Regions from separate parts of the Paenibacillus sp. SSG-1 genome, predicted to be linked through region 2. Evidence: riboswitches for the same ligand, from Rfam matches in the RefSeq annotation. Region 2 holds a riboswitch; the other holds the start of a gene.
What was found. A riboswitch is a leader RNA that binds a small molecule or an ion and turns the genes downstream of it on or off. The one in region 2 is predicted to bind thiamine pyrophosphate.
Positions count from the first base shown of each region.

Region 1 (7,218 bases), 5.5 Mb from region 2:
GCTGAGGCTGAGGATGAGCTTTCTATGCCGATCTACCCGCCGGAGGATACCAAAGGCGAAGTTGATCAACCTGGCGAGTCTAACACACACACCGTATATTCAAATGGAGTATTTCAATCCACGGCAAGCGCAGATCCGGTCAGACTGTGGATTCATCAGGCCGAGGAACTGTACGACGACTTTCCGGCCAGGATCCGGATGGAGTCGTGGGAGCGGCTGCTGAACGAGGATATCGTATGGGACGTCGAACGCGGGCCGGAGCTGCAGCATGCGTTCGTGTCCTTTCTGATGTCCTGCAGGCATCTCCCGCGAGACGTTTGGCAGCTGCTGGACGGCACGTTTTACTTTACGGAAGATCCCGAAGAACTGCGGGAGCGGTATCCAACGTATTTTGCCGAATACATCCTGCAGCAGCTGGACGGCTCACGGGAGCTGCGTTATGATTCGCTCGCTAACGCTCCCGTAGGGGATGCCGCGGACATGGAGAGATTTTTGGATCTGCGGGAGTCTGCGCTGGATATGCTGATGGAAGGCGATCTGGAAGAAGCGGAAGCGTGCTTGTCCGAAGCTTCGGCATGGTTTGCCGACGATCTGGATCTGCAGCTGCTATGGGGAAAATATAACCTGGCCGTGGGCAACCGGCAGGAAGCGCTGAAATGTTTCGGCCATGCGATCCTGCTGCAGCCGGATGATCTGGAGGCTTATCGTTACGCGGCACAGCTTCGATACGATGATCAGCGGTATGAAGAGGCGCTTTCGGATTGCGAGCGCATTTTGGCTGCCCATCCGGACGATCAGGATGCACTCAGTTTGGAGGGACGGTGCCTCACCGCGATGGGACGGATATCGGAGGCCAAGGAACGGATGAAGCGTTCTTTTGACATAAACAATCAGCATATGAGCACCCTGATGTACTGGTCGTCTACCGCAAATAAGCATCACTACGATCAGGGGAAGATCGACCCGGCCGAGCACCGCAGGTTGGTCAAAAACAATATTATATTCGACGGTTTTTTATTTCTTCGGTTAACTTGGCTTTATATTTTTGTGTATATCGTGCTGCAGTTGTTTTTTGACGTGCCCGTTATCGTCACGGGGGTGTTCGTGGCCATTCTGCTGTGGTATTTATACAGAACGTTAAGAGCACACCGGGTGCTATCAACCTAGATATTGGAGGACGACATGCGCAGCGATTACAAGAAGAAGCAAATCAAACAGCTGGAGCTGTACTTCCGCAGTCTCTCCAGCGTATGCATCGACAGCGTGCTGGCTTATTATTATGTGCCGTACGAGTTTTTGAAATTTGAGCGTTACCTCGGGAACCGGGTTTTGAAAAAGGGGCTGCGGCTCTGGGACATCAAGGATGCCGAGTCTTTAAAGACCCGGATTCGCTGGCTGCTGGAGGACGGGAACCGTGACGATTATAAGGCCCTGCACGCCGAACTGTCGGCGCTGCCGGAACAGGCACGGCAAAACTGGATGGAGGCATCCAAGGACTATCCGGAATATGCCCGGATGAGCGTGGTTCAGACGTTTTTGCTGCAGCTGCCCGCCGGAGAAATAGCCGCCTTCGGGGGCGGCTGGGCGATTTTCTTGAGCCGGATCGGACTCGCTTACGGATATTTGACGAAGGAAGAGGCTTGGGCCATTAAATTGGAAGCGGCCGGGTATGTGCAGCAGCATTACCGCAGCTGGGAAGAGTATTTGATCGCATTTATGGCCGGCAGCCGCTTTTGGAAACCGGAGGAGCAGTTTGCAAATGTAGTCTATATCATGACCCGCGGACAGACGCTGCTGGGGATGGGTACCTTCGCTTCCCGGAAGGCGCCATGGGATATTCCGCTTGAGCCGGGAGGTGAACGAGCAGCGTACCGTAAGGAATCGGCCAGCCTGGATGCCTGAGGCGGTGATCAATGGGCATGCGGATCACAGGGCCTTTAAATTGTGGGGCTTAAGTACGCTGGATGCTCTTAAAGGGGGGATTTGGATGTATACCTTGGAAGAACTCCGGAAGGCATTCCGGAAAGGGACTAAGCTGAAATATGTTTTTTTCTGGGGGCACCAGCCCGCGGCGGACGGTTCTATTTCGAAGAGCTGCTTCAGTCAGTGGTGGGAAGCAAAGTTTACCGTGGACGGTGTGGAATATGCAAGTGCCGAGCACTATATGATGGCCGAGAAAGCCAGGCTGTTCGGTGACGAAGAGATCCGAGAACAGATTCTCGCAGCCAAGCATCCGAAGCAGGCCAAAGATCTGGGACGGAAGGTGAGAGGATTCGATCCGGCCGTATGGGACCGGGAAGGGTACTCCATTGTGGTCCGGGGAAACGAAGCGAAATTTTCCCAAAACGACGATTTGAAGCAATTTCTGCTGGGTACCGGGCAGCGGGTGCTGGTAGAGGCCAGTCCTGTGGATTCGATCTGGGGCGTTGGGTTGGCCGCGGATGACGAGGCGGTCCTGAACCCGCTGCTGTGGAAAGGGAAGAACCTGCTTGGCTTTGCCTTGATGGAGGTTCGGGACCGGCTGCAGACAGAGGGAGCATAGGGATAGTGCGTAGCATGCACGTCGTGCATGCGGGGCCCAGCGGGAGTGAAGAACTTGGCAGCCGTAAGGAGCACGCTGGCAATGAGGAGCACATTGGCAATGATGAAAATGCCGTCGGTGAGGAGCTTGGCAGGAGTCAGGATCAGTCGACTATGGGAAAAAGGCTGCACATCGAGGGTCATGCTATATAGAGGTCACCCGGCCATGCAAAAAGGTCGTTGTCGGTTACTCAGCGTAACGGGACAACGACCTTTTTATATGCCGTAACTTTGCGTTTGATGAGGCGGTGTTTCGGCTTAGGTCAGTGCGCCTTCCTGCTTTTTAAAGAACGTACGCAGCGCCTGGTAGACTTCGCCCTTTTCTTTGATGACGTAATACATGAACTGATCGAGTTTGATATTCCGGTACGCGGACATCAGCGTGCTGCTCCTGTTGTACTGGTTGACCTCTCCGTAACCGAACATATTGCTGACTTTAAGCAGCTCGCCAATCAGCCGCACGCAGCGTTCGTTATCGGAAGTCAAGTTGTCGCCGTCCGAGAAATGGAACGGATAAATATTGTACTTGGCGGGCGGGTAGCGCCGGTCGATGATTTCCAGCGCTTTCTGGTAGGCGGACGAGCAGATCGTGCCCCCGCTTTCGCCCCGGGTAAAGAAATCCTCTTCGGTGACTTCTTTGGCCTCCGTATGGTGGGCCACAAAGACGATGTCGACCTTTTCGTACTGGCGGCGCAGGAAGCGGGTCATCCAGAAGAAGAAGCTGCGTGCACAGTATTTCTCAAACGTGCCCATGGACCCGGACGTATCCATCATCGCAATGATGACCGCGCTGGAATGGGGAACGACGACGTCCTCCCACGTTTTGTAACGCAGATCGTCTGGGCTGATATGGTGAATTCCCGGCTTGCCGCTGGTGGCGTTGCGCCGCAGATTTTCCAGGATCGTCCGCTTCTTGTCGATGTTGGACTGCATGCCTTTTTTGCGGATGTCGTTGAACGTGATCGATTCGGTTTCGACTTCCTGCTGCTCTTTCGGCTTCATATTCGGCAGCTCCAGCTGATCGAACAGCATGTTCTCCAAGTCTTCGAGGCTGATCTCGGCTTCCATAATGTCTTGGCCTGGCTGGTCGCCGGCTTTTTCGCCTTGACCCGGCTTTTGCACCGGATCCCTGCCCAGCACGTCTCCCACCTGGCTGTCGCCGTCTCCCTGGCCGACATGCTTTTGCTTCTGGTAGTTATAAATGAAACGGTATTCATCGAGGCTCCGGATGGGTACCTTGATGATTTGCTTACCGTCCGACATCACGATGTTTTCTTCTGTGATCAGGTCGGGCAGGTTCTGCTTGATGATTTCCTTAACCTTCTCCTGATGGCGGACCTGATCCTGGTACCCTTTCCGGTGCAGTGACCAGTCCTCCTTGGACACCACAAACAGCGAATGATCGTCTGATGGCATGTTCAGGCACCTCCCATGTTCCCATACTCAGCACAAACTTTGGCTTGTTAAACATTTATATTCACGGGCGGGGACGATATGTGATGACGCAAGAGATAAAATAAGAAGTTTGCCGCACCCAAATATATGAAATTTTGCGAGAATCGCTGCTATGGATGAGATAGGCGTTCCGATGCGGGTGATCTCACTCTGGCTATTGCCAAAAGTCAGCAGTTTGGGCTATAGTGGTTGTGAAATTAAATAGGAATGCGGGTGCTGGATGAAGTCCGGCTGAGATGGCAGCCTTATGCTGCGGACCGTTAATCTGATCCAGGTAATGCTGGCGTAGAGAATATCATTCGAATTGCGGTGCCATTCGTGTATTTCTCGAATGGTTTTTTTGTGTTAACCGGGTAAGAGGGCGCTTTCGCAAGGGCGAGGGCTTACCCTTCGCGATGATAGAAGCCGGCATGAAATGGAGGGAAAGGCAAAGGGAAGAGAGGAGAAGCAGTCATGGTCGATTTTCGTCTGTATGCGATTACCGGCGAGACGTTCCATCCGGGACGCCGGCTGGTGGACGTGATGGAGCAAGCCATTCGGGGAGGCGCGGACATCGTTCAATTCCGCGACAAAACAAGCGGAAGAGAGGAGCTGCTGCGCAAGGCGGCGGAGCTGCGGGAGCTGACCCGCCGCTACGGCGTTCCTTTTATCGTGAACGATCACGTTGATATCGCGATGGAGGTGGACGCGGACGGGATTCACCTCGGTCAAGGCGATATGCCGATCGCGGAAGCCAGAAAGCTTGTCGGCTCCAAGATCATCGGCATATCCACCCATGCGATTTCAGAAGCGCAGCTCGCCGAAGCGGAAGGGGCGGATTATATCGGCGTCGGGCCAATCTATGCGACGGCTACGAAAGCCGATGTGGTGGATCCGGTCGGTCTTTCGTACGTTCGGGAAGTCGCCGGGATCATCAAGATCCCGTTTGTGGCGATTGGCGGCATCAAGCTGGGCAACGTGGACGAAGTGATCCGGGCCGGTGCGAGCCGCGTCTGCGCGGTGAGCGAGATCGTCGGCAGCCCTGACCCGGAAGCGGTATGCCGGGCGTTCATTCACAAGCTTGAAGGTAGAGGAGGAGCGGCGGATGGAACTGGTCATTAACGGAACAAAGCGGGAGCTGGCGGCCGAGACGGTAGCCGATGTCCTCCGCCTGCTGGGGCTGTCCGGCAGGCCGGTCATGGTGGAAGCGGACGGACAGGTGCTGAAGATCGAGCAGTGGGAGACGACTCCGGTTGTACCTGGAATGAAGCTGGAGCTGGTCCATTTCGTAGCGGGAGGTTGAAGGGAAAAATGAGCAGAGATAATTGGCAGGTTGGCGGACAGGAACTGTCGTCGAGGTTGTTTTTGGGGACCGGGCTGTTCCCCGATCCTTATGTGCAGATGGAGGCGATCAAAGCTTCGGGAACCGAGGTGCTGACGTTCGCTATCCGCCGGATCCATCTCGATTCGGTGGAGGATGATTCGATTTTGCAGCATGTGGAGCCTCAGAAATACATCTACCTTCCCAACACGTCCGGGGCGACAACGGCCGAAGAGGCGGTCCGGATAGCCCGGCTGGCGCGGGCTTCGGGACTCAGCGACTGGATCAAGGTGGAGATTAGTGCCAATAAGCGCACGCTCCTGCCCGATCCGATTGAAACGTTAAAAGCGACGGAAATATTGGTCAAGGAAGGTTTTACGGTACTGCCGTATATCTCCGACGATCCGGTAATCTGCAAAAAGCTGGAGGAGGCAGGGGCAGCCGCGGTGATGCCCGGTGCAGCGCCCATCGGGACCGGCCTCGGCATTCTGAATCCGTACCATCTCGGATTGATCGTGGAGGAGCTGTCGGTCCCTGTCATCGTAGATGCGGGGCTGGGGACAGCCAGCGACGTGGCGCTCGCGATGGAGCTGGGAGTCTCCGGCATTCTGATGAATACCCCGGTGGCCAAAGCCAAAGACCCCGTGATGATGGCCCGGTCGATGAGGCTGGCGATTGAGGCGGGGCGTTTGGCCTACTTGTCCGGGCGGATTCCGAAGAAGAAATATGCTTCGGCCAGCAGCGGCCTGGAATCGCTCGTCATCGAATAAAAAAGGATGGACAGGGGGCTGTAACAATGAGCGGAGACATCATTGTCATGGGGGGCGGCATTATCGGATTATCCAGCGCGCTGGAGCTGCGCCGCCGCGGCCTGAACGTCACACTGCTTGAAAAGGGACCCTGCGGCGGGCAGGCCTCCGGCGCGGCGGCAGGGATGCTCGCTCCGTATTCGGAGAACGTGGAGTCGCCGGACGAATTCTTCCGGTTGTGCCGTGAGAGCTTGTCGCTGTATCCGCAGTGGCAACAGGCGGTGAAGGACATCTCCGGCGTTCCTTTTGAATATGCCGAAACCGGCAGCCTATACGTGGTGAGGCATGAGGCGGATCTGCTGGCGCTGGAGAGCCGGCTGGAATGGCAGCGGAGCTGGGGCTCCGGTGGCGAAATATTAACGGGGAGCGAGCTGTTCGATGCTGAGCCGGGACTGACCCGCGAAGCAGTAGCCGCCCTGTGGACTCCGGTGGAGAGCCATGTGTATGCCCCGGATTTGACGGAAGCGGTCAAGCGGGCCTGCCTGGCCTCCGGCGTGCAGATTCATGAGCATCTTGGCCGGATCGAGCTGGCTGAATGGCGGGAGCGGGTTGCGCTGTGGGCGCAAAATGGCGAGCGGTTTGAAGCGGACCGGCTGCTGATCAGCACCGGTGCGTGGGTACAGGAGATGTCGGAACCCCTCGGCATCCGGATTCCCGTACATCCGATCCGGGGGCAAATTTGCGCCTACAATTGGAACGAGGAGCGCGAGCCGCTTCGGCATTTGGTGTTCACGAGCCAGGGGTACCTGGTCCAAAAAGCAAACGGAACGCTCGTCTGCGGCGCCTCGGAGGATATCGCCGGGTTCGATACGTCCGTCACGGACAAAGGGATCCGGCGGCTGACGGAGTGGAACAAGCAAGTGCTGCCTGTTCTTGGTGAGGTGCAGCCGTTTCACCGCTGGGCGGGACTGCGCCCGGCGGTGCTGGACGGCCGGCCGCTGATCGGGCGACTGAACGATGCCGGCCATATTTTTGTGGCCGCGGGTCATTACCGCAACGGCATCCTGCTCAGCCCGGTCACGGCCGCGCTGATCGCCGATAGCGTGGAGGGCAAGCCGCTGCCGGAGTGGTGTG
Region 1 covers NZ_MBRK01000001.1:383,076-390,293, forward strand. Annotated here, with positions in the region: gene BCV73_RS01950 (tetratricopeptide repeat protein) at 1-1,167, shown strand, start outside; gene BCV73_RS01955 (DUF1266 domain-containing protein) at 1,183-1,902, shown strand; gene BCV73_RS01960 (NADAR family protein) at 1,988-2,542, shown strand; gene BCV73_RS34710 (hypothetical protein) at 2,548-2,733, shown strand; gene yhbH (sporulation protein YhbH) at 2,839-3,996, opposite strand; TPP riboswitch at 4,235-4,344, shown strand; gene thiE (thiamine phosphate synthase) at 4,489-5,136, shown strand; gene thiS (sulfur carrier protein ThiS) at 5,120-5,317, shown strand; gene BCV73_RS01980 (thiazole synthase) at 5,326-6,105, shown strand; gene thiO (glycine oxidase ThiO) at 6,132-7,218, shown strand, end outside.
Region 1: linked by a shared signal. The riboswitch ahead of thiE (thiamine phosphate synthase) and the one ahead of BCV73_RS26980 (ABC transporter substrate-binding protein) in region 2 are both predicted to bind thiamine pyrophosphate.

Region 2 (7,218 bases):
GATCACCTGAATGCTTAACAGCGTATTGGCCATGCGAATCTACTTCCTCTCTTCATAGGTTACGGTATCTCTTAGGTTATGTGCTGCTTATTGTTCCGGCAAAAAGTCATTCGTGTACGCACTCTTCACGTCCAGCGGCTTGTCCAGCAGCTTGTGATCGTACATCCAGTCGGAATAGCCCTTCCAGATCTGTTCCTTCTGCTCGCCCCAGCGGGCTGCGTCGTCTTGATATTTAGGACTTAACCATTTCTGGCTTTCGATCACCAGCTGCTTATCGAGGTCCGGCACGTCCTTCAGCAGCAGGTTGGCAGCTTCTTCCGGCTTGTCGATCGCGTACTGATAACCTTTGGCGGTCGCGCGCATAAACGCTTTAACCAGCTCGGGGTCATCCTTGATCTGCTTCTCGTTCGTTACGAGAACCGGTGTGTAGTAGTCCAGCTTATCGGAATAATCTTTGACATACAGCATGTCCAGCGGCTCGCCGCGCAGCTTCGCCTCGATTCCGGTCCAGCCGTAGAAGATCCAGGCGAAGTCGATGTCCCGCTTCACGGCGGTAAAATAATCGGCGTCGCCCATATTGACGATTTTTACCTTCTTCACGTCCGCCTTGTCGATCTCCATGATGGAGCCCATGACGGCTTCTTCCACAGGGGAGCCCCAGCCGCCGTAGGTTTTGCCTTCAAAATCCTTCGGCGTCTTGATCCCCCGGTCTACCGGTGCGGCAAAGCCCGACGTATTGTGCTGGATGACCGCGGCGATCGAGACGAGCGGCACGCCCTGCGTGCGGGCCTGGGTCACGCTCTCCTGATAGCTTACGCCGAAGGGCGCCTTGCCGGAAGCGACCATGGCGTCGGCGCCGGTGGAGCCCGGCTGCACGATCTCGACGTTCAAGCCTTCTTCTTTATAATAGCCCAAGTCTTTGGCAGCATAGAGCCCAGTATGGTTCGTGTTGGGCGTCCAGTCGAGGACGACTTTGACGTCCTTCAGCGGCTTCGCTGCGGTGTTGTCCTGGCCTGCCGTGGTGTCGGAAGCGGATGTTCCTTCTCCGCCGCCCGTATTGTTCTGGCTGCCGCCGCATCCGGCAAGCGCCAGTACGAGCATGCAGACCAGCAGCAGGCCGATGGATTTGTTCTTCATGGCTTTCTCTCTCCTTTGATGTCCGGCCGTTCTTGTTCTCTCTGTGGAAGCACCGACCGGTGATCCCCTCTCCCCGTTATATTTAGAATCGTAAGCCGATCTGAGTGACTGAATCATCGAAGCATTCGCAAGGCGTAATCCCGTTTTTCACTAGTATGAATGAAAAAAGCGCCCCGTAAACGGGACGCTTCATATGCGCAAGATCAGCACGGCTTGTATGCCGTGACAAACGGTTTCCTACGCTGGCATTACCCAGATCAGGTTAAAAGGGTCAGTATCTTGAAGGGATACAATCTCAGCCGGCCAATTCCAGCACCCCGGATTCTATAAGGTTTTCGGGTTGTTTTCCTCCCATATTATAGTCCATCCCCATGGGGGTGTCCAGACATCCGCCCGATTCCAGATTATCTCTGGAAAAATTCGATCCATTCTTTTTCCGGACCATAGATAAAGAAATATTGGTATCCGTTCGGCAGGGTCACGATTTCCTGATCGATCAGCTCCACGCCGTCGAGCGCCTGGATCCGCTCAAATTCCTTCTGAATATCGTCGACATGGATCGCAAAATGGTGCACCGTGCCCTCAGCCGGCAGGTCGTAGCTGTAGCCTTGAATGAGCTCGATTTCCGTCTCGTTACTGCCCCCGAAGCCGAGAAACGCCAGCTGGAACACGCCGTTGGTGTGTGTCAGCCTGCCTTTCAGCTCCAGGCCCACGATCTCGGTATAAAATCGGATGGTTGACTCCAAATCCCGTACGACGATGCCGACATGATCCAAACGTTTATTAGCCATATGTATAAGCTCCTTTTCATAGTACTTATAAGTAATGGGTTTGCCCTAAATTAAGGCTATTATAGCATTTAAATCCGAGGTGTAAGGCAACTTTATGTAAACATCATTGTTTATAAATGATAGGCTGCTTGGTGGCTTCGTTAGGTATTGAAATAGTCAGGAACGGGGGAGAGGGTCTTGAAAAAAATAATTGCAGCATGGCTTTTCATGTGTATGTTGACAGCATGTACCGGGCCAACATCCAGTGGAGGGGACATAACGATACTCGATAAGCAGCTCATTGGCTCGACATACTGGATTGTCGCCGAGAAAACCCATAGTAAAGAAGAAGGAGCGTTTAAAATTAAAGTCGATAATGAAAACACTTGGAACTTGTTAGAGGTCGGAAAAACGTACTTATCGACATACTCCTACAAGTCGTTGGACAAAGGAGCTAAACTGGAGAGTGTCCGCCATATAAATCAAGGGCAGTGAACAACGCAACAGGCTCATTTGATTAAAGCCCGGGATGTCCATCAGACGATCCCAGGCTTATTTTAGTTCCCGCGCTGCTTCTTCTTCGCATAAAATTCGGCCGCCTTATGGCGGTTGCCGCAAGTGTCCATGCTGCACCAGCGCCGCTTGCCGCTCTTAGAGGTGTCCACAAAATGCAGGATGCAGTCGTCATGCTCGCAGATCCGGATGCGGTCCGAAGATACGCTTGCCAGCGTCTCGAAGAGGGAGCGGACGATGGGGTACAGCACGCCTTGGACGGCGGTTTGCCCGTAGGTGATGAGAAGGGGGGTGCCCTGCGCATCCCGCTCAGCCCGAAGCGCCACGTCTAACCGCGAAGCTTCGGCCTCCATGGCGGCGAATGCCTCATCCGACAAGGTACCGCCATGGTCCAGGTCTTCTAGAACGAGCCGGCACACGCCGCGCAGACGGAGCAGTTCGGGCAGCAGGTCTTCCCGCGGCACAGCTGAAGCTGCCCCTGCGGTATTGTTCAAGCCGTGCAATTCATTATCGTGAAGCCATTCGTCTAAATAACCTGGCTCCTCCAGCATATCCGTGACCCGGTGCTCCCGCATGCGCACCGTATTGGCGAGATTGATCCACAGGGCGCCTCCCAGCACATTGCGGGAAGGGGATTTATCCATGATGCGTCATCCTTTATAGAGTAATCGTTTCCTTTGTGTTCAGGAATGCTATGTCCATTGTATCACCAACTGCAGTCCGCAGGCGATTTTGCCAATCGGGAGTCTGGAGGTATACAGGCGGATGGTGGATGGCGGTATGGTGGATCGGCACCAGCCGTTTGGCCCCGAGAACGCGTGCGGCCGCGGCCGCTTGTTCCGGAAGCAGCGTAATCGGCATGCCGCTGGGCGGCTGACGATCAGGACGTTCCAGAACGGCACCGTTCACCGGCAGGCATACCGCATCGAATGGGCCGTGAGCCGCGGCAATCTTCCACCAGTAACCGTGCCACAGCGTATCTCCGCAGTGGAGCAGGCGGTGCTCGCCGTCGCTCAGCGCCCAGGCGATCTGCACGTCTCCGACCCCGTCGACGGAGTACGTGGCGGCTGCGCTCAGCGCACCGATTTGGAAGGCATCGCCGACGGAAGCACCGATTACGCGGTTGAGGCCGCTATTTTCGGCAAGGAGGACGCTCTCCTGCGGGAGGTACACGGGAATGTCAGCCCCGTAGGCATCGATGATGGCCTGGGGATCAAAGTGATCCGCATGCTCATGGGTGATCAGCACCGCATCTGCCGGGCCGTATTCGTTAAGCGGGAAGAGCGGTTCGTGAGACTTGGCGTATCTTTCCGGAAAATGATAAAGCGGGTCAATGACCACCGATGTGGCTCCTGCCGTCACTCGAATGCCTGCCCAGGGAAGCTTTTGAAGTTCCATGTCATCCATCTCCTTTGTATAACCTCTAAAATTTGTATTACAAGTTATAATTGGAGTATAGCTGTATTTTTATAACCTGTAAATATATTTTTAGGGGTTATACAAAAATAAAAAAAAGCGGGGCGGCTGGCCCGCTTTTAATTTGAATGGCTTATTTTCCTGCACCTGATGGCCCCTGCAGTCCGCTCTGGTGAACCAGCTTCCGCCGCTGCAGCTGGAAAGCCGCAAAGCTGAGCACGACCATGCCGGCAGTGAACACCGCGAGCATCCATGCCGACTGGTTCACTTCCAGATGGTCCAGGCTCCAGCCCATGATAAGCGGCAGGATGGCTCCGCCGACGCCGCCGGAGGCGATCAAAATGCTGGGTGTCGATTCTTCGCTGCCCTGCAGCAGCTTGCTCGCAAATACGAGCGCAATCGAAAAGATCCCCGACATGAACAGCCCGAGCAGCAGGATGATCGCGAAAGCCGACCATACCTTGCCCATCAGCGGGAACACGATCAGCAGCACCAGGGTGATGAGGCAGCTGAACAGCACGTAGACCCGGTAATGAATCTTTTCGGCGACGACGCCGGCAAAGATCCGGCCGACGGACATCGCGATCCAGAAGCAGGTGACGCTGAGCGCGGCGGCGGCTTCCTTCATGCCCATTTTCTCAATCAGGATGGCCGGCATAAAGTTGGCCAGGCTCATCTCGGTGCCGACGTACAGAAAGAAGAATACGATAAAGAGGACGAGAATGCCGAAAGCTCCGCCTTGATAAGGGAAGCGTTTGGCCGAGGCATGCTCTTGACCGGATACGGAAGCGGCAGGCCCTTTGGCGCTCAGCACGGCATCGATTTCACCGAAGGAGGCCTTCGACCAGAACAGCAGCGTGACGAGTGCGATCAGCGAAATGACGAGGAACGAAAACCTCCACCATCCTTCCGTAATGAATCCGCTTGCGATTAGCGGCATGACCATGGCCCCGACCCCGAAAAAGACCTCCAGGCGGCTCATCGCCACAGCGGTTTTATCAGTAATCGCCGCAATAATAATGGTCCCGATCACCGCTTCAATCATGCCGAAACCAAAGCCTGCGCACACGGCAATTGCGTACAGCCATTCCCAAGGCGGCAGCAGGGTATAGACCAGCTCGGCGGCTGTAAGCAGGCCGATGGCGATCAGCAGTCCGCCCCTTTTACCAAAACGGCGGTTCAGCCACGGGGATACGAGCACACCGGCCAGAAAACCGGCGAACTGGGTAAAGATCAGCGTCCCGCCTTCGCTGTATTCGCGGTGATAATGCTCCAGCAGCACGGGAAGGACCGATCCCAGCACGACATGCGCCAGGCCGATCAGAAAATAGGATAGACATCCTATCCAAATGAGTCGTTTCATGAGGAACTCCTTTACAGTATTAAATTCTTGGTGCGGACAAGCCGGATGACGGCCGGTATCTCCATCATAACAAGGTATTCAGGGCACGTCATGCCTATTCTTGGATAAAAGTTGACGTGTTCCAAGGTTCATCCTATACCGGACAGGGTACACTATGGGTACGGGCTGCGCCCATGGACAACACGAAGCAGAAAGGAGCGGATCATCTAGAGATGGAAGCGAAAATCATCCTGGAACAAAATCTGGCCAAAATACTGGATCACAACCAGTTTTGCTCATTTGCCACAGTGGAAGGCAACCGGCCGAAGCAGCGGTATATGGCTTTATATAATCAGGGCCTCAGCATCCATCTGGTCACCGACCGCAAGACGCATAAAGTTGAGGAACTGGAGGAAAACCCTCACGTTTCCCTGCTGCTGGGCTATGAAATCGGGGGATCGCGGGAGGTTGTAGAGATTGAAGGAACCTGCAAAGTAACGGCTGAGGACTCCCTGCGTAAGCAGATCTGGAAGGAAGAATTCAAGAAGCGGTTTACCGGTCCCGATGATCCGGATTACGTCTTGCTTGAAATTACGCCCGTCCGTGTAGAATATACGGGGAAAGATGGGGAAAAGCACGAATGGATCGAGTAGATTTACTGTGTCCATAAGCAATTGGAACCATTTTCATAGATCCGTGATACGCCCTGATGCTCGAGACCTTGTTCTCGGGCATTATTTTTTGGGAATTGGATGTATTTGTCTTTATTTCATAGGTTACATCGATATAAACTACTCTTGTAGACAGAACTTAATTTAACAATGGTTAGTTAAATAAAGGGGTTAAATTTGTTCTGCCCACCGTACTCGATGTACATCTATTAGGAGGGGTAACATGTCGAAGTCCCGTAAAAAAGTCCTCAAAGGCATCACCGCCGCAGCCGTTGCGATCAACGTGCTCGCCGTTCCAATGGTGCCGGTATTTGCGGACAGCAGCAGCAACGGATCCAAAGTGAAGCTGCGGATCATGGAAACATCCGATTTGCACGTGAACATGGTCAACTATGACTACTATGCGGACAAGCCCACTGACGAATACGGGTTTGCCAAGACGGCCAGCCTGATCAAGGCAGCCAGAAACGAAGCGAAGAACAGCCTGCTGTTCGATAACGGGGACTTGATCCAAGGGAATCCGCTTGGCGACTACGTGGCCAAAGTGAAACCGCTTAAAGAGGGCGAAGTGCACCCGGTTTACAAAGCGATGGACCTGATGGATTACGATGCCGGCGGCGTCGGCAACCATGAATTCAACTATGGCCTGGACTTCCTGAAACTGTCGGAAGAAGGCGCCAACTTCCCGATTGTCAACGCCAACGTCTACAAGGACGACGGGGACAAGGATGACAGCAACGACGTGAACTATTTTACCCCTTATACGATTTTGGACAAAAAGGTTACGGACGAGAACGGTAAGGAGCAGACGATCAAGGTCGGTGTGATCGCATTCGTTCCTCCGCAAATTTCCCAATGGGATAAAGCCAACCTGGAAGGCAAAGTCATCGTGAAGGACATGGTGGAGACCGCCAAAAAGTTCATTCCGCAGATGAAGAAGGAAGGAGCCGACGTCATCGTCGCCATTCCTCATTCCGGCTTTGAGGATATTCCGGAGACGCCTCTGATGGAGAATACCGTTCTGTATCTGAGCAAGGTGGAAGGTATTGATGCCATCCTGTTCGGACATGCCCATAAAACGTTCCCGAGCGCAGAATTTAAAGGCAAAACCGGCGTAGACCTGGAGAAAGGCACGATTAACGGCGTCCCTGCGGTCGAACCTGGATTCTGGGGCGATCACCTCGGCATCATCGACCTGAACCTGGAGAACGTAGACGGCAAGTGGAAAGTAGTCGACTCGAAAACCGAAGCGCGCCCGATCTACGATACGGCAAACAAAAAGGCGCTCGTTGACGCCGATCAAGAAATCGTGAACGCAGTTAAAACGGAGCATGATGCAACGATCGATTATGTACGCGGACCGGTAGGC
Region 2 covers NZ_MBRK01000001.1:5,876,577-5,883,794, reverse strand. Annotated here, with positions in the region: gene BCV73_RS26985 (thiamine-binding protein) at 1-33, opposite strand, end outside; gene BCV73_RS26980 (ABC transporter substrate-binding protein) at 88-1,137, opposite strand; TPP riboswitch at 1,355-1,467, opposite strand; gene BCV73_RS26975 (VOC family protein) at 1,542-1,928, opposite strand; gene BCV73_RS26970 (hypothetical protein) at 2,106-2,402, shown strand; gene BCV73_RS26965 (CGNR zinc finger domain-containing protein) at 2,465-3,064, opposite strand; gene BCV73_RS26960 (MBL fold metallo-hydrolase) at 3,078-3,818, opposite strand; gene BCV73_RS26955 (MFS transporter) at 3,970-5,277, opposite strand; gene BCV73_RS26950 (pyridoxamine 5'-phosphate oxidase family protein) at 5,373-5,831, shown strand; gene BCV73_RS26945 (bifunctional 2',3'-cyclic-nucleotide 2'-phosphodiesterase/3'-nucleotidase) at 6,073-7,218, shown strand, end outside.